Regions from separate parts of the Limosilactobacillus ingluviei str. Autruche 4 genome, predicted to be linked through region 1. Evidence: predicted binding sites of a transcription regulator. Region 1 holds the regulator's gene; each other region holds the start of a gene.

What was found. Region 1 encodes Rex, which represses fermentation and respiration genes when NADH is low (regulators of the CRP and FNR family bind a similar motif). Its sites were predicted from a motif close to TTGTGAANTANTTCACAA; they were not measured.
Region 2: pdhA (pyruvate dehydrogenase (acetyl-transferring) E1 component subunit alpha) is a predicted target of Rex. The motif match lies at 5,389-5,406, and genes of this name have one in related genera.
Region 3: adhE (bifunctional acetaldehyde-CoA/alcohol dehydrogenase) is a predicted target of Rex. The motif match lies at 4,534-4,551, and genes of this name have one in related genera.

The regions. Positions count from the first base shown of each region.
Region 1 covers NZ_HE997173.1:1,106,736-1,114,964, forward strand. The annotation lists gene BN54_RS05445 (APC family permease) at 1-832, opposite strand, end outside; gene groL (chaperonin GroEL) at 1,017-2,651, opposite strand; gene groES (co-chaperone GroES) at 2,711-2,992, opposite strand; gene BN54_RS05460 (redox-sensing transcriptional repressor Rex) at 3,260-3,898, opposite strand; gene BN54_RS05465 (ABC-F family ATP-binding cassette domain-containing protein) at 4,084-6,024, shown strand; gene BN54_RS05470 (glycerophosphoryl diester phosphodiesterase membrane domain-containing protein) at 6,158-7,927, shown strand; gene BN54_RS05475 (sugar-binding transcriptional regulator) at 8,156-8,229, shown strand, end outside.
Region 2 covers NZ_HE997173.1:305,743-313,971, forward strand. The annotation lists gene BN54_RS01505 (Rqc2 family fibronectin-binding protein) at 1-391, opposite strand, end outside; gene BN54_RS01510 (DegV family protein) at 594-1,469, shown strand; gene BN54_RS01515 (hypothetical protein) at 1,536-2,057, shown strand; gene BN54_RS01520 (putative hydro-lyase) at 2,240-3,025, shown strand; gene BN54_RS01525 (GNAT family N-acetyltransferase) at 3,066-3,590, opposite strand; gene BN54_RS01530 (HD domain-containing protein) at 3,786-4,445, shown strand; gene BN54_RS01535 (HesB/YadR/YfhF family protein) at 4,525-4,911, shown strand; gene pdhA (pyruvate dehydrogenase (acetyl-transferring) E1 component subunit alpha) at 5,616-6,707, shown strand; gene BN54_RS01545 (alpha-ketoacid dehydrogenase subunit beta) at 6,710-7,687, shown strand; gene BN54_RS01550 (dihydrolipoamide acetyltransferase family protein) at 7,703-8,229, shown strand, end outside.
Region 3 covers NZ_HE997177.1:78,938-87,166, forward strand. The annotation lists gene BN54_RS09130 (ArgE/DapE family deacylase) at 1-533, shown strand, start outside; gene BN54_RS09135 (amino acid ABC transporter substrate-binding protein) at 855-1,712, shown strand; gene adhE (bifunctional acetaldehyde-CoA/alcohol dehydrogenase) at 1,784-4,399, opposite strand; gene brnQ (branched-chain amino acid transport system II carrier protein) at 4,845-6,185, shown strand; gene spx (transcriptional regulator Spx) at 6,242-6,640, opposite strand; gene BN54_RS09155 (NADPH-dependent oxidoreductase) at 6,674-7,411, opposite strand; gene BN54_RS09160 (SDR family NAD(P)-dependent oxidoreductase) at 7,430-8,074, opposite strand.

The DNA.
Region 1 (8,229 bases):
GAATGATCCCAAAGTAAAAGCTCAGGAAGGTAATGCCCGCGAAGAAGGCCGCCAAAATCAGACTCATAATCGTCAGGGTGCTGGCCGCATTCTTCTCCTTGGGAGCGTTAAAGTTTGGCACCGCATTACTGATCGCTTCCACCCCGGTCAAGGAAGCTGACCCGGCGGAAAACGCCCGGATCAACAAGACCAAGGACATCCCCGCTACGGGGTGCCCATAGTCAGCTGGGGCGTGGTAAGCAACGTGCCCAGTTACGATGTTGATCAACCCCCAAATGATCATGACGGAAATCATCACCACGAAGAAGTAGACTGGGATCGTCAAGAAATTGGCACTCTCGCTCATCCCCCGCAGGTTTAAGAGCATGATCGCCAAGACAATGAGCAACGAAATCGGTACCGAGTACTTATACAGGGCCGGAATGGCTGAAGTAATCGCTTCAGTCCCCGAGGTCGTTGACACCGCCACCGTCAGCATGTAATCGACCAACAGCGACCCCCCGGCAATCAAGCCCCCGTTGTCGCCCCAGTTCTTCGTTGCCACCACGTAGGCCCCACCCCCACTGGGGTAGGCGTGAATGATCTGGCGGTAGGACAAGGTAATTGCCAACAGCAAAATCAAGACCACGGCCGCAATTGGTAACGAATACCACAAAGCCGCCGCGGACAAGGTTACCAAGACGGTCGTAATTTGTTCCGTCCCGTAGGCAACCGACGATAAAGCGTCCGATGACAAGAGGGCCAAGGCCTTGAACTTCGTCAAGTGGGCCTGCCCTTCATCAAGGGTTTTCAGTGGTTTCCCAATCAAAACCCGTTTCAGATATCGCCACATTTTTCTCTCCTATATAAAAAACAATTGTAAGATTTCACCCCACGCAATCCAAATGGCGGATTTACGTGGGGCCATTTGTAGATTGTAACGCAAGCGCTAGTGAAATGACAAGCATTCCTCTAAATTTCTTTGGCATGCAAAAAAGCCGCGGTCGCCCGCGACTTTTGGTTAAATTGGCAAGGGATTACATCATCCCACCCATGCCGGCACCAGCGGCTGGGTTCATTGGAGCAGCGTCCTTTGGTTCTGGCTTGTCGGCGACCACAGCTTCAGTGGTCAACAACAAGGCTGACACAGAGGCCGCATTTTGCAATGCTGAACGGGTAACCTTGGTTGGGTCCACAATCCCGGCTGCAACCATGTCTTCAAACTTGTCTTCCGCCGCGTTGTAACCAATCCCTGGTTGTTCGTTCTTCAGTTGGTTGATAATCACTGAGCCTTCAACCCCAGCGTTTTCGGCAATTTGACGAACTGGTGCTTCTAAGGCTGCCTTTACGATCTTAACCCCAGTTTGCTCGTCACCCGTCGTTTCGGCTTCAACCTTTTCCAAGGCTGGGATAACGTTTACCAAGGCCGTCCCACCACCAGGAACGAACCCTTCTTGCACAGCGGCCCGCGTAGCGTTCAGGGCATCTTCGATCCGGTACTTGCGTTCCTTCAATTCCGTTTCCGTAGCGGCACCGACCTTAACAACGGCAACCCCACCGGCTAACTTCGCTAACCGTTCTTGGAGCTTTTCTTTGTCAAAGTCAGAGGAAGTTTCGGCAATGGCCTTCTTGATTTGTTCAACCCGGTCAGCAATTGCGGCCTTGTCCCCGGCCCCGTCAACGATCGTCGTGTTGTCCTTAGTAACCGTTACCTTGTTGGCTGAACCAAGTTGGTCAATCGTCGCGTCCTTTAATTGCATCCCTAAGTCATCAGAGATCACCGTCCCACCGGTCAAGACTGCGATGTCTTCCAGTTGGGCCTTGCGCCGGTCACCAAAGCCTGGCGCCTTTACCGCTACCACGTTAAAGGTTCCCCGAATCTTGTTGAGAACCAAGGTTGGCAAGGCTTCACCCGTAATGTCATCGGCGATGATCAACAGGGCCCGACCTTCTTGCACAACGGATTGGAGCAGTGGCAAGATGTCTTGGATGTTGGCAATCTTCTTGTCCGTGATCAGGACGTATGGGTTGTCCAGGTTAGCTTCCATCTTGTCGTTGTCAGTAACCATGTATTGGGACATGTACCCGCGGTCAAAGCTCATCCCTTCAACCACGTCCACGCTGGTGTCCACCCCACGGGAGTCTTCAATCGTGATAACCCCGTCGTTACCAACCTTTTCCATTGCGTCCGCAATCAATTGGCCTACTTCTGGGTTTGCAGCAGAGATCGAAGCGATTTGTGCAATGTCATCCTTGGTCTTGACATCGTGACTCATCGTCTTCAATTCAGCCACGGCTGCGGCCGTAGCCTTTTCGATCCCGCGCCGGATGCCAACTGGGTTCGCCCCGGCCGTCACGTTCTTCATCCCTTCGTTGACGATCGCTTGGGTCAGGACCGTCGCCGTGGTCGTCCCGTCCCCGGCAATGTCGTTAGTCTTGGAAGCAACTTCAGAAACCAGCTTGGCCCCCATGTTTTCAAAGTGATCTTCCAATTCGATGTTCTTGGCAATCGTCACCCCGTCGTTAGTAATCGTTGGGGAGCCGTAGCTTTGTTCTAAGACCACGTTGCGGCCCTTTGGTCCAATCGTCGTCTTAACCGTGTCAGCTAACTTGTCAACCCCGCGCAACATTGCCCGACGTGCATCTTCAGCAAACTTCAATTCCTTTGCCATTCTTATTTCACCTCAAATTAATTTCAAACTTAATCAATTGGCCAACTTAATCGTGGCGGTTAATCAATCACGGCCACCAGGTCTTTTTCGTGAACGACCAGGTACTTTCCCCCGTCGTATTCAACTTCCCGGCCGGCGTACTTATCAAAGAGGACCTTATCGCCTTCCTTAACGCTTACGGCAACGTGTTGACCATTGTCCAAGGTCCGCCCTTCACCGACAGCAACAACCTTCCCCGTCGTAGGCTTGTCCTTGGCGTTGGAAGCTAACACAATGCCCCCAACCGTCTTTTCTTCTTCTTCAGCTTTCAGAACTACGCGATCTCCTAATGGCTTTAACACGTTAATCCCTCCATATAATAATTCTAGTTTCCGTAATTTTAGCACTCCTGGTTGAGGAGTGTTAGCACTCAACCTCGTTCAGTGCTAATTACATTTTCTACTATAACACGGTTCAGTCAGATTGCAACCAAAAAGTTTGACCTTTTTTGACGTATTGGCCGAGCGATTGGTAGAGCGCCGTTGGCATCGGTATCAAAAAAGCTGCCCCAGCTCAGCTGGAACAGCGCTAACGAACCCAAGCCACACCCGCTTGGGAAAAGCGGCGAACTAATCTTGCCCCTTGTTGCTTTCAATAAAGTAAATCAAGGTTTGCAATTCATTCGTCAAATCAATATTTTGGACTTGGACATCCTTGGGAACTGACAACCGGACTGGAGTAAAGTTTAAGATCCCGTGAACCCCCGCTTCAACGAGTTCATCCGTCACGGCCTGGGATTTTTCCCCGGGCACGGTTAAAATGACCGCGTCAATTTGTTGTTCTTTAATCTGCTTCTTTAATTCAGACGCCGGATAAACCGGAATCCCACTCTTGATCGTATTCGCCAATTCCGGCTTCGGATCAAAGGCCGCGCTGATCCGTAAGTTGGTGCTTTGGTGGAAATTGTAATTCATCAAGGCACTCCCCAGGCTCCCGACCCCGACTAAGGCGACACTGGTCAGCTTGTCTTGGTTCAAGATCCCCCGGAAAAACTTTAACAGGCTCTCGACATCATAGCCGTAGCCCCGCTTCCCTAATTCACCAAAGTAAGAGAAGTCCCGGCGAATCGTGGCAGAGTCAACTTGGACTGCCTCTGATAATTCAGTCGATGACACCCGCTTCTTATTGGCATTCAAGAGCACGTTCAAGTAACGGTAATAGACCGGCAGTCGCTTGGCTGTCGCCCGCGGAATTTTCCGAGATGGCATGTTCACATTCCCTCCTCAACTAAAAATTTATGGTTCTTGTGAATTTAGCATACAACTTATTCTAGCAATTCCCGGCTCCTTTGTGAACCTAATTGCAAGAAAAGTTATGGTTGGTTGGCAAAAAAGCATGGTAAAATTTGGATTGACTGAAGATAAGAACGGATAGAAAGATAGGTTTTGACAAAATGCTTGTATTGCAAACCCACGACGTCTTGCGCCGGTTTGGGGCGGACGTTTTATTTCACAATATCAACTTACAAATCAATGATCAGGCCCGGGTCGCCTTGGTCGGCCGCAACGGGGCAGGGAAGACGACCTTGCTCAAGATCCTGGCCCAAATTACCGAACCCGATGAAGGGACCCTGGCCGTCGGCAAAAACGTCACGATCGGTTACTTAGCCCAGGATCAAGGCCTCGACAGTCAAAATACGATTTGGGCCGAATTAGACGGCGTCTTTGCGCCGCTTCACGCGATGGAAAAGCGGCTGCACGCTTTAGAAGAACAGCTGGCCAGCGTGGATGCCACCAGTCCGGCCTACCAAGAAATTCTCAGCGAATATGATCGCTTGCAAACCAGCTTTAAAAAGCAGGACGGCTTTGCCATTGATTCCAAAATTCGCGGGGTCTTAACCGGCTTTGGCTTTAGCGAAGCCATGTATGAGATGCCGGTCAATTCGCTCTCCGGAGGGCAAAAGACCAAGTTGGCCCTGGCCAAAATCCTGCTCCAAGCCCCCAACTTGTTGATCCTCGACGAACCAACCAACCACCTTGACATGGGGGTTTTGAGCTGGTTGGAAGACTACTTAAAGGGGTATGCCGGGGCCTTATTAATCGTGTCGCACGACCGCTACTTCTTAGACAAGGTCGTTAATGAAGTCTATGACCTGGATAACAAAACGTTGACCCACTACACCGGGAACTACACTGCTTTTATGCACCATAAGGCCGACAAGCTCAAAGCTGAACTAAAGCACTACGAACAACAGCAAAAAAAGATTGCCGCCTTAGAAGACTTTGTCAACCGCAACATTGTCCGCGCTTCGACAACCAAGCGCGCCCAAGCCCGGCGCAAGCAGCTGGAAAAAATGGACCGCTTAACCCGCCCGGTCAGCGATGACCGCTCCATTCACTTCTCCTTTACCTACGGTGAACCAAGCGGCAACGACGTGTTAACGGTGCAAGATTTAAAAATCGGCTACCACGACCAGCCCTTAGCCGGCCCCTTCTCCTTTACTGAAACCAAGGGCCAGCGAATCGGCATCATCGGCCCCAACGGGATCGGCAAATCCACGCTGCTCAAGACCCTCTTGCATAAACTACCGGCCATCAGCGGGGAGATTAAGTTTGGGGTCGGCCTGCAAATCGGCTACTACGACCAGGAGCAACAACAACTGCACCCGGAAAAGACCGTCCTCGATGAAGTGTGGGATGACCATCCAGAAGTCCCCGAAACCGAAATTCGCTCCTTGCTGGGGAGTTTCTTATTCGTGGGCGATGACGTTTTTAAGCTGGTCAAGGACTTATCGGGGGGACAAAAGGCCCGCTTGGAATTAACCAAGCTCTCCTTTGAACCGATCAACTACTTGATTCTCGATGAACCGACCAACCACTTGGACATCGACAGTCGGGAAGTCTTGGAAACGGCGATTAATGAGTTCCCGGGGACCGTGCTGTTTATCTCCCATGACCGGTACTTTATCAACCAAGTGGCCACCGACGTCTTGGCGGTAACCAAGGATCAGATGACGGCGTACGAAGGCAACTACGACGACTACCTTGCGGCCTTAGCCAAGCAAGCGGCCAGCCAGCCGGCCACCGCAAACCCGACGACCACCAGCGCGCCATCGGCAAAGCAACAATCCTACCAACAAAGCAAGGAAACCCAACGGGCCCGCCGCAAGCTCCAACGCCAAGCCGATCAATTGGAACAAACGATGACGGACTTGAGCGAACAACAAGCTGCGATTGAAGCAGAGATGAGCAAGCCCGACATTGCCACCGACATTGCCAAGCTCAGTGACCTACAAAAAGAGTTGGATCAAGTCAGTGCCAAGCTGGCCAAGACTGAAGAAGCTTGGGCCGATGCGGCCGAAGCCTTGGAAGTCTTTGATCAAGAACAAGCATAATCAGCCGCATTAAAATTGAACGCTCGCCTAAGTTTACACAAACCGCTGCCCTTGGGAGCGGTTTTCTTTTGGGCAGCAGGCAGATGTGGCATAATTATCACATGAAAAATATGTACAGAAAAAGGAGGAAATTATGCCAGTATTTTGGGACGCCTTTAAGCGCCACCGGCAAATTTTCCGGGCCCACTGGCTGACCTTTGTCGCTATAAGTTACGGCTTAGATTTGCTGATTCAATTTCTCGTGATTCCCAGTTTTAAATTCGCCACCACCTGGATTTTACAAGCGGGCGAAATCCCCTTTGTCTCCTACCAAAACGTGGTCACGATCCTCACCCACCATCCCCTGGTGGTCATCGCCTTATTTCTTGAACTTTTGGCGTTGCTATGGGTCATTTATGCGCAGTTTACCCTCCTGTTGATTGCGGTCCGCCAGCTGGCCCGCGACCGCTTTGACTGGCGCAATTGGCTGGGCGAGAGTTGGGCTTCCCTGGCCCACATGCGCTTGGGTTCGTTAGCCTTGTTACAGGGCTATTTGAGCTTGATCCTGCCGGTCAGTAATTTGATTTTCAAAACCCCGCTCTTAACCAAGGTCAAAGTCCCCGCCTTCATCTTGGACTACCTGACCCGCAACGGCTGGCTGATCAGCGGGACCGTGCTTGGTTACGTCGTGATCCTCGCCTTCGGGGTCCGCTTGTTGTATACCCTGCCAACCATGGTTTACCATCACGTCCCTACCAAAGCAGCCTTCATCAGCAGTTGGCAACGCACCGCGCATAGCCAGTGGTGGCCCCTGGTCAAACAACTCCTCACTTTGGCGGTGCTGACGACGTTAGTCATTTTGCTTTTTTACCTGACCAGTTTGGTGGCTCAAGCGGGCTTTGATCTGCTGCCCGCCCCGTGGCCGCACCACTTAGCAACCGCAAATTTAACTCTGGTCCAACTCGGTAGCGAGTTCTTGATCGTTTGGCAGACCATCCTCAGCCTCTTGGTCTTAATTGCGGATGAACTGCCCTCGTCCCCCCTGGCCTTTGGTCACCGCCGCGCGACTTGGCGCCAGTGGGGGCTGCCGGTAGCCTTAATCGCCCTGTTTACCTTAGCTGCGGCGGCCAACGCCAGCACCTACTTCAGCGAGCACAGTCTGACCCGCCCCCTTACGATTGCCCACCGTGGCGTCGTCAATGGCAACGGGGTGCAAAATACAATTCCGGCCCTGAAAAAGACCGCCCATTTCCACCCGGATTTCGTGGAAATGGACATCCATGAGACCAAGGACCACCAATTTGTGGCCATGCACGATGAAAATTTGCGGGCCTTGACGGGGGTCAATCAGGCTCCCTATCAATTAACCCTGCGCCAGCTGACGGCCCTAACGGCGAAAGAAAATGGTCACCAAGCGCCCGTTGCGTCATTTGATCAGTACCTAAAAGCCGCTCAGCAACTCCACCAACCACTGCTGGTCGAAATCAAGACCACGCCCCACGACTCGGCCGACATGATCCAACGCTTTAACCAGCGCTACGGGGCAACCCTGTTAGCCCAGCACGATCGGGTCCATTCGCTAGATTACACGGCCGTCCGGCAACTCCAACGTGCCAATCCCGCGTTAACGGTCTATTACATTCAACCTTACAACTTTACCTTCCCTAACAGCGCGGCGGATGGGTACTCGATGGAATATTCGACCTTAAATCAGGATTTCATCACCCAAGCCCACCGCCAACACAAGCCGGTCTTGGCTTGGGACGCTAATGAGCCCGCGGTGATCAAACAATTGATCTTTGACCACGCCGATGGGTTGATTACGGACAATTTAACCACGGTGCAAGCTCAAATCAAAGCTTTGACTGGGCACCAATCCTACCTAAACCAGCTGGCCAACTTCTTGGACCTGTTGCCGAATTAATCATCCCAAAGCCCGGGGCTTAGCTTAGTGCCCCGGGCTTTTTAGCTCCACCAAAAATTCCGGCAGCGTTGTCAGTTTTAAAAATTCATTAAAAAGATAATCAGCTCGTTTTGGCTTGTCGTTCGTCAAAAAACTGGTTACAATTATAAATAGATAGTGGGATATGAAAACCGTTTGACCGAAAAATGGGTAAATACGCCAATTAACTTATAAAAGGTGGGATGAATGATGGACGCACAACACGTACATTTGTTGGGTCAACTTGCCCAAGATTACTACTTCAGCAAGATGCCTATTAACAA
Region 2 (8,229 bases), 800 kb from region 1:
AGGTGGCGTTACTGTGGCGAGCCATAATTTCTACATATAAAGTTAGGAGTTGTTGGTCACCTAGTTCATCACGGGAAGTAAATTGGAATTTTACCACTCGGTCATTTTCGACTTGCTCAATAGCGACCAAGATGGCTCCCTCCAAATATTTTCGCATGGTCATAGTAAAGTTGCTGGGAACGGCGGGATTTTGAAAAGGAATCTCAGTTAACTGAAAGCGGGGGTAGGCAGGATTGGCCGAAATTAATAGGCGTTGATTGTGCCGGTGGGCCCGGATCACCAAAATCATTTCGTTGGGGTAGGGCTGATTGACGCGCATTACGCGGCCCGTTGTAATTACCTGGTTTAATTCATTTACCATTGCGTGGGTAAAAAAACCATCAAATGCCATTGAAAATGACCTCCTCGAAAAAAGTCGTTAAATTTAATTATACGCGGTTCTTTTGAAAATAACCAAGCTAGCACTTAAAGAAGGTGGAGATAATTGTCTTCTAAGTGGTTTTATGCTATTTTATAAGTTATGTAGGTTTAAAGCCGGCAAGTGATCGGTTCGGTAAAATCAAGCTCAGAATGTAGATTTGGAGGATTTGATTATGAAAATCGCTGTTGTTACTGACAGCACGGCCTATTTAACCAGTGAAGAGGCTCGGGCCAACGATATTCGTGTGGTTCCCATTCCATTAATCATTGATGGTCAAAGTTATCGGGAAGGCATTGATTTAACAACGGAAGACTTTTATGCGCGCTTAAAGACAGCCGGGTCATTCCCAAGTACTTCGCAACCCCCCGTCGGTGAGTTGATGAAGCTTTACCAACAATTAGCGGATGAAGGCTATGAAGCGGTGATCAGCATTCACCTGACGGCGGCCATTTCGGGCTTGATGAATACGGTACGGCAGTTAGCTGAAGAAATGAAGGATACGATTCAAATTATTCCGTTTGATTCACACCTGACCGTCAAGATGATGGGTTACGAAGCTTTGGAAGCGGCGAAGTTGATTCAAGCTGGTGATGACTTGGAGACTGTCTTGACGAAGTTGACGGCGTACCGTGATACTTTTAATAATGTTTTTGTGGTTGATGATTTGCAAAACTTAGTGCGGGGCGGGCGGCTTTCAAATGCGTCCGCGTTCGTTGGTTCGATCCTAAAGATTAAGCCGCTCTTAACGATGCACACCGCAAACTATGCTATTGAAGCTTTTGAGAAGGTGCGGTCCATGAAAAAGGCCAAATTACGCTGTGAACAGATTTTTGCGGATGATTTAAGTCACCTGGATTACCCGGTTCGCGCAATGGTGCTGCACGCAAATGACGAAGTAGCTGGGCAAAAGTGGTTAACTCATTTACGCGAGTTGCACCCAGACATTGAGTTTGAATTATCCTACTTTGGGCCAGTTATTGGGACCCACTTGGGACAGGGCGCCTTGGCCTTGGCATGGATGCAAGATACAGTTAAGCAACCACTTTAAAGTTGTCAAACGGGGCGCGGGGCGCTTCGTTTTTATTTTTAAGTAGTGAACGAAATGGGGCAAACAATGGATTGGCGTCGTTACTATCGAGAAGATGAACAAAGAGAAATTCAAGCCAAGCAGCAACGCAAAATCAGGTTCCCCGCTCAGCTTTATCACTTAGCCAAGCAAACGGGGCGGCCCTTACCGAATTTCCAACGAATCGAAGCCGCAAAGCAGGCCAATTTACCGTTGCTGACGGTTGATATTCAGGCATTGACGGCGTTGGTAAATGGTCAAACGAAACCGGTGATGAGCCGGTCTCTGCCACCGTCGCACCGCCACCGATCAACGACGGTAAGAAAGGCGCATGTGAAGTCGGCGCGCCAACGCTTGCAAGAGCTGTTACGTCGCTATGATGGTCTAGTACAGAGCGGCGAAGCGGTAGGGACGATGCAGTTTGAAAAGCATCGCCGTTATCGGGCCAAGGCGGCTGCCGTTTTGAATGATCCGCAAGCAAAAACCCATACTTTAATTAAGCAAGCCAATTATTTAGAAGGCCAGATTGAACGCTTACAGGAACGAATTGAGCAACGTTCAAATTGGTAATAATTTTTCGTTTGCCTTCCAGTCGGCAAAATAAAACTAACCGTGGTTGTCAGTAATGTGAAGAAATAAAAGCTAACGGTTGGATAAAGCCGCTTGCTAGATTTAAAGTGAATTGACAATTGAGCAGCGCTCCTTTAAATTAAAAATATCTCATGCAATTTTAATTTTAGGAGGCGATCGGAATGATTACATCCTCAACCACTCCGGTGGAATTTCGTCATTTGGTCCGGCAAGGCCGCTTTACAGGTCCCACAAGTGGGGTTTGTCCCGGCTATACTCAGGCAAACTTAGTGATTGTTCCTCAAGCATATGCGTATGATTTTTTGCTGCTCGCCCAAAGAAATCCGCGCCCATGCCCAATTTTAGAGGTTAGTGACGTGGGTAGTCGCCAATTGCAGGAATTTGCCCAGGATGTTGATTTGGCAACTGACTTTCCGCGGTATCGGGTTTATCAAAATGGTAAATTGGTTGCTGAACCAACGGCGGTTGATGATTACTGGCAGAATGATTTTGTAGCCTTTTTGATTGGCTGCAGTTTCTCTTTTGAAGCGGAGTTAGTTGCAGCAGGGATTGAAATGCGGCATACCAGCTTGGGAGTCAACGTTCCGATGTACAATACCAATTTACCATTGCGTTCCGCCGGGCGCTTGCAGGGGCAGATGGTCGTGAGCATGCGACCAGTGCTAGCTCACCAAGTTGCCACGGCGGTGCAAGTAACCGCTGCGATGCCACGAGTTCATGGCGCGCCAATTCACGTAGGGGATCCAATGGCCCTAGGAATTAACGATCTGGCCCACCCAGATTATGGTGATCCGGTGCCCTTGCGTCCCGGCGAATTGCCCGTATTTTGGCCGTGTGGTGTAACCCCGCAAAACGCGGTAATGGCGAGTCGGTTGCCATTGGTAATTACGCATGCGCCGGGGCATATGTTGGTGACAGATGTTTTGAATCAAAAGCTGAAGAATTAAAAAAGGTTCGTTTGCGTTAGTGGCAAGCGAACCTTTTGCTTTATTGTTGGGTCAACATCTCGTAAACGTAACTGGTTTCTTCCGGCCGGTAAACCCCGTGGAGGGTCCCTACCCGTTTGAAACCGTACTTTTCAATCAAATGTTGCATGGCCTGGTTATCTTCATGGGTATCAATCCGTAACGATAGAATATCTTCGCGATGGACTTTGATGTGGTCAATCAAATCCTTGAATAAGCCAGAAGCGTACCCATTACCAGCGTGAGCAGAGTGAATTGCGACCCGGTGAATGGTTAAATAACGGTCTGTATCCAAAAGCCACTCACCATCCAATTCGTCATAGGAGTGATCCGGTGCCGGCAAAATTGAAAAGACGCCCACGGTCTCGTGATCATCCGCGTGGACTAAGTAGGCAAACCCGTTTTCAATGTCGGCCTTTACTTGGCTGATGTTTGGATATTCACCTTGCCATTGGTCAACCCCTCGTTCTGCGAGTTGATTTTTGCCGTCTTCCAAGACTTCCACAATTCGTGCCAGATCTTCCATTGATGCTTTGGTTAAGTGCATATTAACACCCTCGCTTTCCAAATGATTTTTAGAACGTATATAACAACTTAACATAATGTAAACCGAGAGTTCAAGTCACAAGTTTCACGATGGAATGGTATACTAAAGGTGAATTAGAGTGAAATTTGGTGCGGTCTGCTAGTCTTAAACAGCTAGGACCGTGTACTTTTTAGTTAAGAAATGAGGGACCAACCGATGTTAAGTCAGCAACAACAACTGCAAGCCGTGCAGGCCTTTGCGCAAGAAAAGCTTGGCCACGATACAACCGGGCATGGCATGGATCATTTAAAGCGGGTGGCCCGCTTAGCCAAAAAAATTGCCCAAGCGGAGGGGGTTGATGCTTTCTTACCAGTCGTGGCCGCTTATCTTCATGACACGATTGACGAAAAACTTTTTGCGGATGTTCAGGCGGCTGAGGCGGCCGTGGAAAAATTCCTGGGTCAGCAAGAATTCTCGGCGGACCAACAAACCGAAATCATGCAAATTATCACGCAAATGTCATTTGCCAATACGTTGGATGGTTCGCGGCCCCAACTATCATTGGCCGGCCAAATTGTTCAGGATGCGGATTGGCTGGATGCATTAGGGGCCATTGGGATTGCCCGGGCAGTTTATTATGGGGGCAAGCATCGTGAAAAACTATATGATCCTCAACTATCTCCCCGGGAACACCTAGATCGGGCCGAGTATCGGAACTTAGCTAATGAGACTATTATCAACCATTTTTCTGAGAAGCTCTTTAAATTGGCAGGGTTATTGAATACCAAAACCGCGCAGGCGATCGCTGTTGAACGGGAAACTTTTATGCACCAATTTGTAAGGCGCTTTTTAGCCGAGTGGGAAGGGGAGGCCTAAACAAAATCCTTTTTCATTTGCTAAATGTGTGCTATTCTAAACTTACAAATTGAAAGCGATTGCGAGGAGAGATTTTATCATGGCAGGAAATGCACCATTATCAAAGTTGAATTTGAGTCCCCGGATCATTCAGTGGTTTAAGGAAGAAATGCATCTTCAACCGGGTCAAGGCATCAAATTTTTTGGGAAAGTCTATGGCGAAACGAATGCCCATACTGGCTTTTCGGCGGGGATGGCCCGGTGTGACCATCCCAACAAACCGGTGATTGACACGGAAGTCGATGGCTTACACTTCTATGTTCAAGCGGCTGACTACTGGTTCTTTGAAGGGCTCGATGCACAAATTGATTACGATGAAGGGATTGATGGGCCATCGTATTACTTTACACCAAATGATGGTAGCAAATTAGATACGGTGGCATCAGCGTCGGTTAAGAGCCAACACACTGATTGCAATTACAATTAAAGTCTAAGAGACCTTACTAAGACGGTGGCAGTGCCCCGTCTTTTTTCTTTCAGTAAATTATTTACTAAAGTTGTCACTGCGAATGGTCAACTGAAGGGGCTGGAACTAGGGTTTGTCATCGTGTTAGACGGGTAGGAAGTGTTCTGGAAGTTAGTCAACTTTGGGCGTAGCGATTGAGAGATGGGGGATAGTGGTTGCTTTAAACACCCGTTCGTGATGAACGAATTGGACCAACGGATGTATATTTCGTGGATAGAGCTTGGCGCGGCTCGTTAGTTTGGCGGGGTAGTAACTGGCAGTTTGCCTTGCAGTTGGCTTGGAGTTATCTGATAAGAAGATAAAATTTGCGGGTTTTTAGCTGGTTTAGAGCCGTCAAGGGGGTGTTTTTCCAAGCTAAGCTTACGTGAAAACTTGATCGCGGTGAGATCACAGACCAGGCTATAAATCGATTTCCCTTGCCAATATCAACTTTCAAATTTGTGAAAGCGATAACATTAGTTAAAAAACCAAAAAAATTTAGTGAACATATTTATCGGTCAAAAAGAGGCGAACATGATTAAACCGGTGATAGATAATTGACAAAAGCGGCAATGTTTGTGAAGAATCTCAAATTGGGGAAAGTATTTTTTTACACAATATTGACTTAATTTCAAAAAGATTTATATTATATGTAAGCGCTAACGAAATAAAGGAGGGCATTGATAATGACACAATTAGACTTTGAAAGTCTCAAGCACACACCAGAATACGAGACTTTGCAAGTACTGAACAACGATGGGGAAGTTGTGAACCCTGACTTGATGCCAGACTTATCTGACGACCAATATGTTGACCTTTACAAGCAAATGCTTTGGTCACGGGTTTTGGGTGACCGTTCAACGAAGCTCAACCGTCAAGGTCGGTTAGGCTTCTTCGCTCCAACCGCTGGGGAAGAAGCCAGCCAAATGGGGACGAGTGCCGCAATGGACAAGGGTGACTTCTTGTTAACGGCATACCGGGACATCCCGCAATTAATCAAGCATGGCTTACCAATGGAAAAGGCCTTCATGTGGTCAATCGGTCACGTTAACGGGAACGTTTACCCAGATGGTTTAAACGCGGTGCCACCTCAAATCATCATTGGGGCCCAATACGTTCAAACCGCTGGGGCAGCGCTTGGTTTGAAGAAGAGCGGCTCAAAGAACGTTGCCTGGACCTACACTGGTGATGGTGGGACTTCTCAAGGTGACTTCTACGAAGGGATTAACTTTGCTGGTTCCTTCAAAGCACCAGCGTTGTTCGTTGTTCAAAACAACGGTTACGCAATCTCTGTTCCACGTCATGTTCAATCTGCAGCTCCTGTCTTGGCTCAAAAGGCTGTTGCTGCTGGGATTCCAAGTGTCCTGGTTGACGGGATGGATATCCTGGCTGTTTACGAAGTTACCAAGCAAGCACGTGAATGGATTGCGGCTGGTAACGGGCCTGTCTTAATTGAAACGATTTGTTACCGGTTCGGGGCTCACACGTTGTCTGGGGACGATCCAAAGCGTTACCGTGAAAAGTCTGAAGAAGAAGAATGGTTTGCAAAGGATCCACTGATTCGGATGAAGAAGTTCTTGGAAAACAAGGGCCTTTGGGACGATGAAAAAGAAGCTGCCTACAAAGATGAAGTAGAAGCTGAAATCGAAAAGGCAATGGCAGTTGTTGAAAGTCAACCGGTACAAAAGGTTTCTGAATTCCTTGAAGCAACCTTTGACGAAACGCCAGCGGCAATTGAACGTCAGGTTAAGGAATACCAAGCTAAGGAGGGCAACTAATCATGGCTAAATTAACAATGGTTAAGGCGATCACGGACGCCATGGACGAAGAATTAGCCCGTGATGACAAAGTTTTAGTTTTCGGTGAAGACGTTGGTAAGAACGGTGGGGTTTTCCGGGCTACCGATGGTTTGCAAGAAAAGCACGGTGAAGACCGCGTCTTTGATACGCCATTGGCAGAATCTGGGATTATCGGTCTGGCAAATGGGTTAGCCTTTACTGGTTGGCGTCCAGTACCAGAAATCCAATTCATGGGCTTTATTTTTGAAGCCTTTGACCAAATCGCCGGCCAAATGTCTCGTGAAAGCTTCCGGACGGCTGGTAAGTTGAAGATGCCAGTTACCATCCGGACTCCATTTGGTGGTGGGGTTCACACGCCGGAACTGCACTCCGATAACTTGGAAGGGTTAGCTGCACAAACGCCAGGTCTGAAAGTGGTTATTCCATCAGGTCCTTACGATGCCAAAGGTTTGCTGATTTCTGCCATTCGTTCTGATGACCCAGTTATGTTCCTGGAACACATGAAGCTTTACCGTTCCATGCGTGAAGAAGTTCCTGATGGTGCTTACACGGTTCCGTTGGACAAGGCAGAAGTTAAGCGTGAAGGTACGGATGTTTCCATTATCAGTTATGGTTACATGCTGCAAGAAAGTCTGAAGGTTGCTAACAAGTTGGCAGCTGAAGGTATCAATGCCGAAGTTCTGGACTTGCGGACAGTTGCGCCATTGGATGAAGAAGCAATTCTGGCAACGGTTAAGAAGACTGGAAAGGTTGTCTTGGTTCAAGAAGCTCAACGTTCTGGTGGCGTAATGAACCAAGTTGCTTCCTTGATTTCTCAAGATGCAATCCTTTCCCTCGATGCTCCAATTAAGTTTGTTGGCGCTCCTGACACGCCATACCCATTCAGTGATGCCGAAGATCAGTGGCTGCCAAATGCGGAAGACATCGAAAAGGCTGTCAAGGACACCGTCAATTTCTAACGAGGTGAAAGAGTAATGAGTAGCAAGTTCCAATTTAAGTTACCAGACGTTGGTGAAGGGATGGCCGAAGGGACCATCGGTGAATGGCACGTTGCTGAAGGTGACACCATTAACAAGGACGACGATCTGGTTCAAATCGAAAACGATAAATCAGTTGAAGAATTATCTTCCCCAGTTACCGGGAAGGTTACCAAGATTCTGGTTCAACCAGATGAAACGGCTACGGTTGGGCAAGTCTTGGTTGAATTAGAAGTTGCTGATGGGGAAGGAAATGTTGAAGAAGGCGCTGAAGAAGCTGCTGCGCCAGCCCCAGCTCCAGCTCCTGAACCAGCTGCCACGCCAGCTCCAGCTCCGGCCGCTGCGCCAGCTCCAGCTCCAGCTGCTCCGGTCGCAAAGGCTGATCACAGTTTACCAGTATTGGCCATGCCAGGGGTACGGAAGTACGCACGCGAACAAGGGGTTGATATTGCGCAAGTTGCCGGGACTGGTAACCACGGCCAAGTTCTCAAGGCTGATATTGATGCCTTTAAGAACGGTGGTGG
Region 3 (8,229 bases), on a different contig from region 1:
TCAACGCCGAACAAACGGCGTTTGATGAGGTCGATGACAATCCGGTCTTAGGCGCCTTGGTCCACTCGATTACGGTCCTGCACGGGGGTGAACAGTTAAATACGATCCCCGACGCGGCCTTTTTAAAGGGCAATGTCCGCACCATTCCGGAATGCGACAACCAAGCGACCCAAGCCCGCTTGCAAGCCATTATTGAGCGCCTCAACCAAGGCGGGGCGGCCTTGGAGCTAGAAGTAGTCGGCGACTTTGCTCCGGTCGTCACGGACCCCGCCAACCCATTTATCACCCAGGTGCAAGCCGCCGTGAAGGAAATTAACCAAGTTGACGCACCCGTCGTCATTTCCAAGGGCGCCACTGACGCGTCGATGTACGTTAAGGGCAATCCGGATTTTGCCTTCGTGGAATACGGCCCGGGCGATGACACCCAATCGCACCAGGTAAATGAACATTTGAACCTCGCGGAATTTCTCGCTGCGCCGGCCGTGTACCAACAAATTGCCCACAATTTTTTCGCGGCCCTTGACAAAGAATGAGAATTCGATTAGATTATCATTAACAACCACGAGCAGACTAGTAACTTGACTTGATTTGTCCAGCGAGTCGGAACTGGTGAAAGCCGACCAAACCGGTAAAGTGAATCACCCCTGTCAGTTGCCCCGCTGAAGGCAGTAAGCGTGGGCCGGTCGGCGGCCGTTATCCCCACGGGTTTAATGATTGAACCTACTGAGTCTGGTTTTGTGAAAAAGCAGGGATCCGGGGTGGGACCGCGCCAAGCGCCCCCGTCACCATTTTTTGGTGGTGGGGGTGCTTTTTTATTCTTGTTTACGTTAATGACAACTAAAGGAGGAGCGTTTATGCAAAAAAAGCGTTGGTTAATCAGTTTCAGTTTGATTGCAACCCTAATCGTAAGTCTCTTGATTAGTCCCGTCGGCAGCTTGGCCAACCAACGGGCGGACCAAAGTGATCAATGGACCCAAATCAAGAAGCGGGGGACCCTGCTGATCGGGGTCGATGACAGTTTTGTGCCGATGGACTTCCGGCAAAAGAATGGGACGCTAGTCGGCTACGACGTTGATTTATCCCGCGCCGTTTGCAAAGTCTTGGGCCTCAAGCCCGAATTCCAGTCGATCGATTGGGCGATGAAGGAAACCGAACTTAAAAACGGCACGATTGATGTCATCTGGAATGGCTACACCGCCACCCCCGCCCGGGCCAAACAGCAAGCCTTCAGCCGGGTGTATGAGCGCAGCGGCCAATCCTTGGTAGTGCGCAAGGATGCCGGGATCAATTCCTTTGCTGATATGAAAGGCAAAGTGGTCGGTCTGCAACAAGGTTCGACCGCTTATACTGATTTTTACAAGTACCCCGCTAAGCTGAAGCGCTACGTCAAAGGCCGGATTATCTACCAAGACAACAACTCGGCCTTCTTGGATCTTAAAGCCGGCCGCATCGACGGGGTCTTAACCGGGACGGTCTATGGTGGTTACTACGCTAAGCACCTCGCTGGTTCCAATGACTATAAGTTAATTGGTTCGGACGTCTTTCCCCAAGACGAAGTCGCCGTGGGAATCCGGAAAAAGGACCGCACCCTGGTTAAGAAAATCAACTACGCCCTCAAAGTCTTACAAAAAGATGGGACCTTGCGCCAAATCAACAAGAAATGGTTGGGGATTGATACTGATTACCTCGGCCCCGTCGATCAATTCAAGTAACGATCAACGCGAAAAGCCCTGGTCGAGCGTAGTGCTCACCAGGGCTTTTTAGCTAGTGAATTACCAACGGCTTACTTGGTTTCGACACCCTTGCCGTCGTATTCATCAATCATGATTTGCTTCAGGTCGCTGATCAGTGGTTCTTGCGGGTTGGCCGTCGTACATTGGTCTTCGTAGGCCAAGGCGGCTAACTTGTCAACCACTTGGTCGAAGTGGGCCTTGTCAACGCCCCAAGCCTTCAAGCTCAAGGTGACCCCAACGGAGTGGGCCAATTCCTTGACCTTTTCGCACAGTTGGTCAATCAAGGCTTGGTTGCTGTCACCAGTCAGGCCAATTGTCTTGGCAATCGTCGCGTAGTCTTCTTCCGCCCGGAAGGCTTCGTACTTCGGCCACGTGCTGAACTTCTTTGGCAGGGTCGCATTGAACTTGATGACGTGCGGCATGGTAATGGCAATGCAGATCCCGTGGGTCAAACCAAATTCCCCACCCAACTTGTGGGCAATCGAGTGGTTGATCCCTAAGAAGGCATTCCCGAAGGCCATCCCCGCCAACGTCGAAGCATTGTGCATCGCCGCCCGGGCTTCCGGATCCCCGTTGTAAGACTTAGTCAGGTTTTGGAAGACCAGCTTGATGGCTTGCAAGGACAGTGGCCGGGTGTAATCGGACGCCATCGAGGAAACGTAGGATTCCATCGCGTGGGCCAAGACGTCCAAGCCAGAAGCTGCAATGTTGCCCTTTGGTACCGTGTCGACAAATTGCGGGTCCACGATGGCCACGTCTGGCGTCAAAGCATAGTCAGCCAATGGGTACTTAACGTGGGTCTCGGAGTCAGTAATAACGGCAAATGGCGTTACTTCGGATCCCGTCCCGGACGTTGTCGGAATAGCGACCATTTGGGCCTTGCTTGGCTTGTCAAAGCGGTAGGCCCGCTTACGGATGTTCAAGAACTTTTGCTTAGCGCCAAAGAAGGAAGCATTCTCGTCTTCGTAGAACATCCACATCCCCTTGGCCGCGTCCAATGGCGAACCACCCCCGAGGGCGATAATCGTGTCGGGCTTAAAGGACTTCATCAAGGCGACCCCTTTTTCAACCGTCTTGGTCGATGGGTCAGCTTCGACGTCCGAGAAGACCAAGTATTGAACATCATTTTGCCGCAACTTCAATTGATCAACTACGACATCAACGTAGCCGTGCGCGTAAATCGATGGGCCCGTAACAATGAAGACCCGGTTGATGTTTGGCATGTCCTTGAGGTAACGAACGGAGTCGCGTTCAAAGTAAATTCGTGGTAATTTGATCCATTGCATGTTATTCCGCCTCTTGGCAATTGTCTTGATGTTAAGCAGGTCGTAATCGGTGACGTTGTGAGAAATTGAGTTTTCCCCCCATGAACCGGTCCCCAACGTTAACGATGGCGTCATCCGGTTATAGATGTTCCCAATGCCCCCTAGCCCCGATGGGGAGTTAACGATTACCCGGGACGCCTTCATAGCGACCCCATATTCGCGGGCCAGGTCCATATCAGTCGTTTGAATGGCCGCCGTGTGGCCCAAGCCCCCGTAGTTGAGCAAGGCTTCACACTTGGCAAAGGCATCGTCCTTGCTTTGGGCTTGGTAAACTGACAAGACTGGGCTTAACTTTTCACCGGACAGCAATTCCTTGGGCCCGATTTCTTCTACTTCAACGGCTAAGACTTGCGTGTCGGCTGGAACCTTAATGCCCGCCATTTCGGCAATCTTCATTGCTGACATCCCGGCAATCGGCCCGTTGACGCCCCCGGTCTTTTCATTAAACATCGTCGTCCGCAACTTGGCGTGATCTTGCTTTGGCACGAAGTAAACCCGGTTGGCTTCTAAGCCGGCCTTCACTTCGGCGTAGATTTCCTTATCAATCACGGCACTGTTTTCCGTGGCACAGATCATCCCATTATCAAAGGTCTTGGATAAGACCAGGTCGTTAATGGCCCGGGCGAGGTTGGCACTCTTTTCAATGTAGACGGGCCCATTCCCAGGACCGACCCCTAAGGCTGGCTTCCCCGTGGAGTAAGCCGCCTTAACCATCCCTGGACCCCCAGTTGCCAAGGTGCAGGCAATCCCAGGGTGGTTGATCAAGGCCGTGCTGGTTTCCCGGCTTGGTTCGTCAATCCATTGAATTGCCCCCTCTGGCGCCCCCGCTGCAATCGCTGCATCGCGGACGATCTTAGCCGCATGCCGGGAGCACTCTAAGGCTTGCGGGTGGAAGGAAAAGATGATCGGGTTACGCGTCTTCATCGCAATGATCGCCTTAAACAAAGTCGTCGACGTCGGGTTGGTCACCGGCGTGATCCCTGCTAAGACCCCCAGTGGTTCGGCAACGGTGATCAATTCATCGGCCTTGTTGTCTTCAATCACCCCGACCGTGTGGTGCTTGCGGATGTGGTGCCAGATTTCTTCGGTTGCGAACATATTCTTGATCGCCTTATCTTCGACCACTCCCCGGCCGGTTTCCTTTACGGCTTCAATCGCCAACTCCATGTGCTTGTCTTGCCCAGCTTCGACCATTTGGTGGGTAATGTAGTCAACCGTCTTTTGGTCAAAACCTTGCATGACGTCTAAAGCCGCGTGGGCCTTTTTAACTAAGGCGTCCACCATTGCTTCGGCCCGGGCCTTTGGATCTTGGGTAACTTGAGTTTCATTCTGCTTAGCCATTCTAAACAGTCCTCCTTGAACTCTGATCTGTGCTTGTACTTGATTACGGTTCTTACTTTAACTTACGAATGTGAAAAAGTCAACAAGTCTAATACCTTGAAATATAGGTATTTATCCACTGTTTAAGTTTATAATTGTGAATAATATCCCAATCAAGGGGGGGCGTTTTCCCAACCAAGCGACAATGGAACCGCCTTCAGAGCATGTGAAAGTAAATGCAAACTCGTCCTAAGTGACCCCTAAAAAAATATTGGTCTACTTTGCTCCCTAACCTCAACTAGTGGTTAGAAACTAGGCCAGGCCGGTTGCTGTGCTTAATGAACACTTTTGGATCGCCCCAGCTGGCAAACCAATATGGTATAATTACCTTTCGTGTCAACCAAAACAAAACGTAGTAAATACTAACCGGGGGATCAGCAGCGTCCTCCCATAGAAAGGATTTATCATTGTGACTCAAAAACTCACCTGGAAAGATTATTTGGTGCTAGGTTCCCTCTTTTTTGGGATGCTCTTTGGGGCCGGAAATTTGATTTTCCCGGTCCACCTCGGCCAATTGGCGGGGCAACACTGGCTGGCGGCCGCCGGCGGCTTCTTGCTTTCGGGGGTCTTGTTGCCCCTGATGGCCTTTTTAGCCCTGGGCCTTTCCAAAACCAGCGGCCTGTATGAGCTCACGAAACCCTTGGGCAAATGGGGCGCCTTGCCGCTGATCTTATTGGTACAACTGACGATCGGTCCCCTGCTGGCCACGCCCCGCACGGCGACGGTTTCTTATACGATCGGGATCGCCCCGTTTTTGCCGGCCCACTGGCAAGGCGGCGGATTATTGCTGTATACTGGCCTTTTCTTTGGCTTAACCTACTTGGCGATGGTCCAAGAAAGCAAAATCACCGCTTTGATCGGGAAATACTTAAACCCCTTATTCTTGCTGATTCTAGCCGTAATCTTTGCCCTGGCCTTTAGCCACCCCCTCGGTCAAGCGCACCACCTGGCCGCCCTAGGGAGCTACCGCCCAGCGGCCTTTGCCAATGGCTTTTTGCAGGGCTATAACACGATGGATGCCCTGGCCGGGTTAATCTTTGGGATGACGATCATTACCGCCATCCATGAGTTAGGGGTCACCGATCGGACCGCGGTCTCGTGGGCGACCATCAAAAGTGGGCTGATCGGAATGGGGAGTGTGGCAATTATCTACCTCGGCTTGATTTGGTTGGGTGCTACCAGCCGGGCAAAATTTGCCCTCGGTGCCAACGGCGGCATCACCCTGGCGCAAGTTGCCCACCACTACTTAGGCAGCTTAGGGGACGGGTTGTTGGCGGTCTTAACCATTTTGGCTTGTATCACGACCGCGATGGGGTTAGTGGCCGCCTTTGCCCAAGCCCTCAACCAGCTGTTCCCTCGTATTAGCTACCGGACCTTTTTACGCTTGGCCTGCGGCGGTTCCTTTCTGATCGCTAACCTCGGGTTAGATCTGATCATCGCCTGGTCGGCCCCCATCCTGACCTTCCTGTACCCGCTCGTGATTGCCTTAATTGTCCTGGGAATTTTAACCCCCTGGCTGGGCTTAGATCGGACCAGTTTTCGGTTAACCGTTGGGCTAACGGCTCTCCCGGCCTTTTTAAGCCTCTTTAAGGATCTACCGCCGGTTTTGGCGCACACTGCACCGATTCAAGCGCTGGTCACTGCCGCTAGTCACTGGCTGCCGTGGTACTCACTGGGCTTTGCCTGGCTACCGTTCACCTGCCTAGGGCTCTTGCTCAGCGGCCTCTTAAAATTGCGCCGGGCCTAAAACGCCAACAGGCGGCTTCCTCCCCGAATTAATCAGGGCGGAAGCCGCCTGTTTTTTTACCCCAACGCTGCTTGCTGGGCCTTGGCCAATTCTAAGCGCCGCACTTGCCGGGGCAAGAAGCGCCGAATCTCATCTTCATTGTAACCCACCAATATCCGCTTATCATCCAGGATAATCGGCCGGCGCACCAAGCCGGGGTGCGTTTGAATCAAAGTCGTCAGCTGGCTTAATGATAATTCATCCAGCTCAATGTCCAGGGCTTGGTAAGCCTTGGAACGTTTGGAAATGATATCGTCAATCCCATTTTCGCTCATTTTCAAAATCGACTTAATTTCCGCTAAACTCAACGGTTCGACTGCCAGATTGCGCTCTACAAACGGAATTTGGTGCGCCGTGAGCCACGCCCGCGCTTTACGGGATGAACCGCTGCTCGGCGCTAAAAATAACGTTACTATTTCCTCTTCCCCCTTAGTAAAATTAATTCTGAGTTAACGCGTAAGCTCAAACCCCTGCGCCTTTACAAAGGCGGCGACGGCTGGCCGGCGCAGGGTCGCAAAAAAGTCCCGCTGAGTCGTTGTCCAGTCCGTGTCCTTCGGGTGGCTGGGCCGGTGCAAATAATAGTCACGGACTACTTCATCATAATCCCCTAACTCCGTAAACTGGGCCGCCGGGTAGGTGTCAACGGCGGTAAAGTTAGCCAGCGGTAACCGCGGCTTGACCCCATTTTTCGTCCGGGGAACGCCAATCGTCAACCCAAATAACGGCACCGTATACTTGGGTAAGTGCAACAATTCCGCCACCCGGGCCAAGTCATTGCGCAGGCCACCGATAAAGCAAATCCCCAAGCCCTGCGCTTCTGCGGCGACGGCCATGTTTTCCGCAGCAATCGTGGTATCAACTACGCTGACCAAAAACGATTCCAAATTCGTTACCGGCACCACCGGCTGGCCCGCAGCTTCCAGTAAATGGGCCTGGCGGTACAGATCCGCCACAAAGACGAAAAAGGCCCCACTTTTTTTGACATAGGCCGCACTTTGGGAAATTTCCGCCAATTCATTCCGCAGCGCCGGAGCTTGCACTTCAATAATCGAAGTGGCCTGCACAAAATTAGACGACGAGCCCGCGTGGGCCGCCGTTAATAATTGTTGTTTGATCGCCGCTGACAGCGGAGTCGCTTCAAAATCCCGCACTGAAACGTGCTGGGTCAATAAATCAAATACTTCCATCTTCCTCATCCTCTTTGATCATTCGTGATCGATGCTTTGGGTTAAGTCCAGGTGTTGGTTAACCTCATTGACGACTTCTTCAATCTTGGTTTGCAACGCGGCAACCGACCAATTCCCTAAATACAAGCGGCGCGGAGCGTGGGCCAGTTGGGCCAATTTGACAATCGCTTGGCCGACCAGGACCGGATCGCCGCTTTGGTGGTGATTAAGTTGGCCTAAGCCCGTCATGGTCTGCGCCACAACTTGATACTCGGGCAACGTCTTAGCAGACCGCTTCATCGAACGCCCATCTAAAAAGTCCGTCCGCACCCCGCTCGGGCCGACCGCCGTAACTTGAATCCCAAACGGCGCTACTTCCGCCGCCAACGCCTCACTCATCATGATGACCGCGGCCTTAGTTGCCGAATAAATGGACTGGCTGGGGCCGGCCACCGTTCCAGAAATGGAAGCAATATTAATAATGCGGCCGTGCTGTTGGGCGTGCATGATCGGCAGGACGGCTTGGGTCATTTGCATTAACCCAAAGACGTTAACGTCAAAATTTTGCTTGACTTCGGCCAAGGAAAATTCTTCAAAGGCCCCTAAAATGGCATACCCCGCGTTGTTGGCCAGGACGTCTAAGCGGCCCCACCGCGCCATTACCTTGGCAACCGCCGCTTGAATGCTGGGAGCTTCAAATTACATTTCCAGTGGTAAAAACTGGGCTTGCTGATCCGGGGCGGCCTGGGCTACCTGCGCCGTTAACCGAGCCGCATTCCGCTACGTTGCCGCCACGGCATAGCCGGCCTTTAAAGCTTGAATTACCGTCGCCAGGCCGA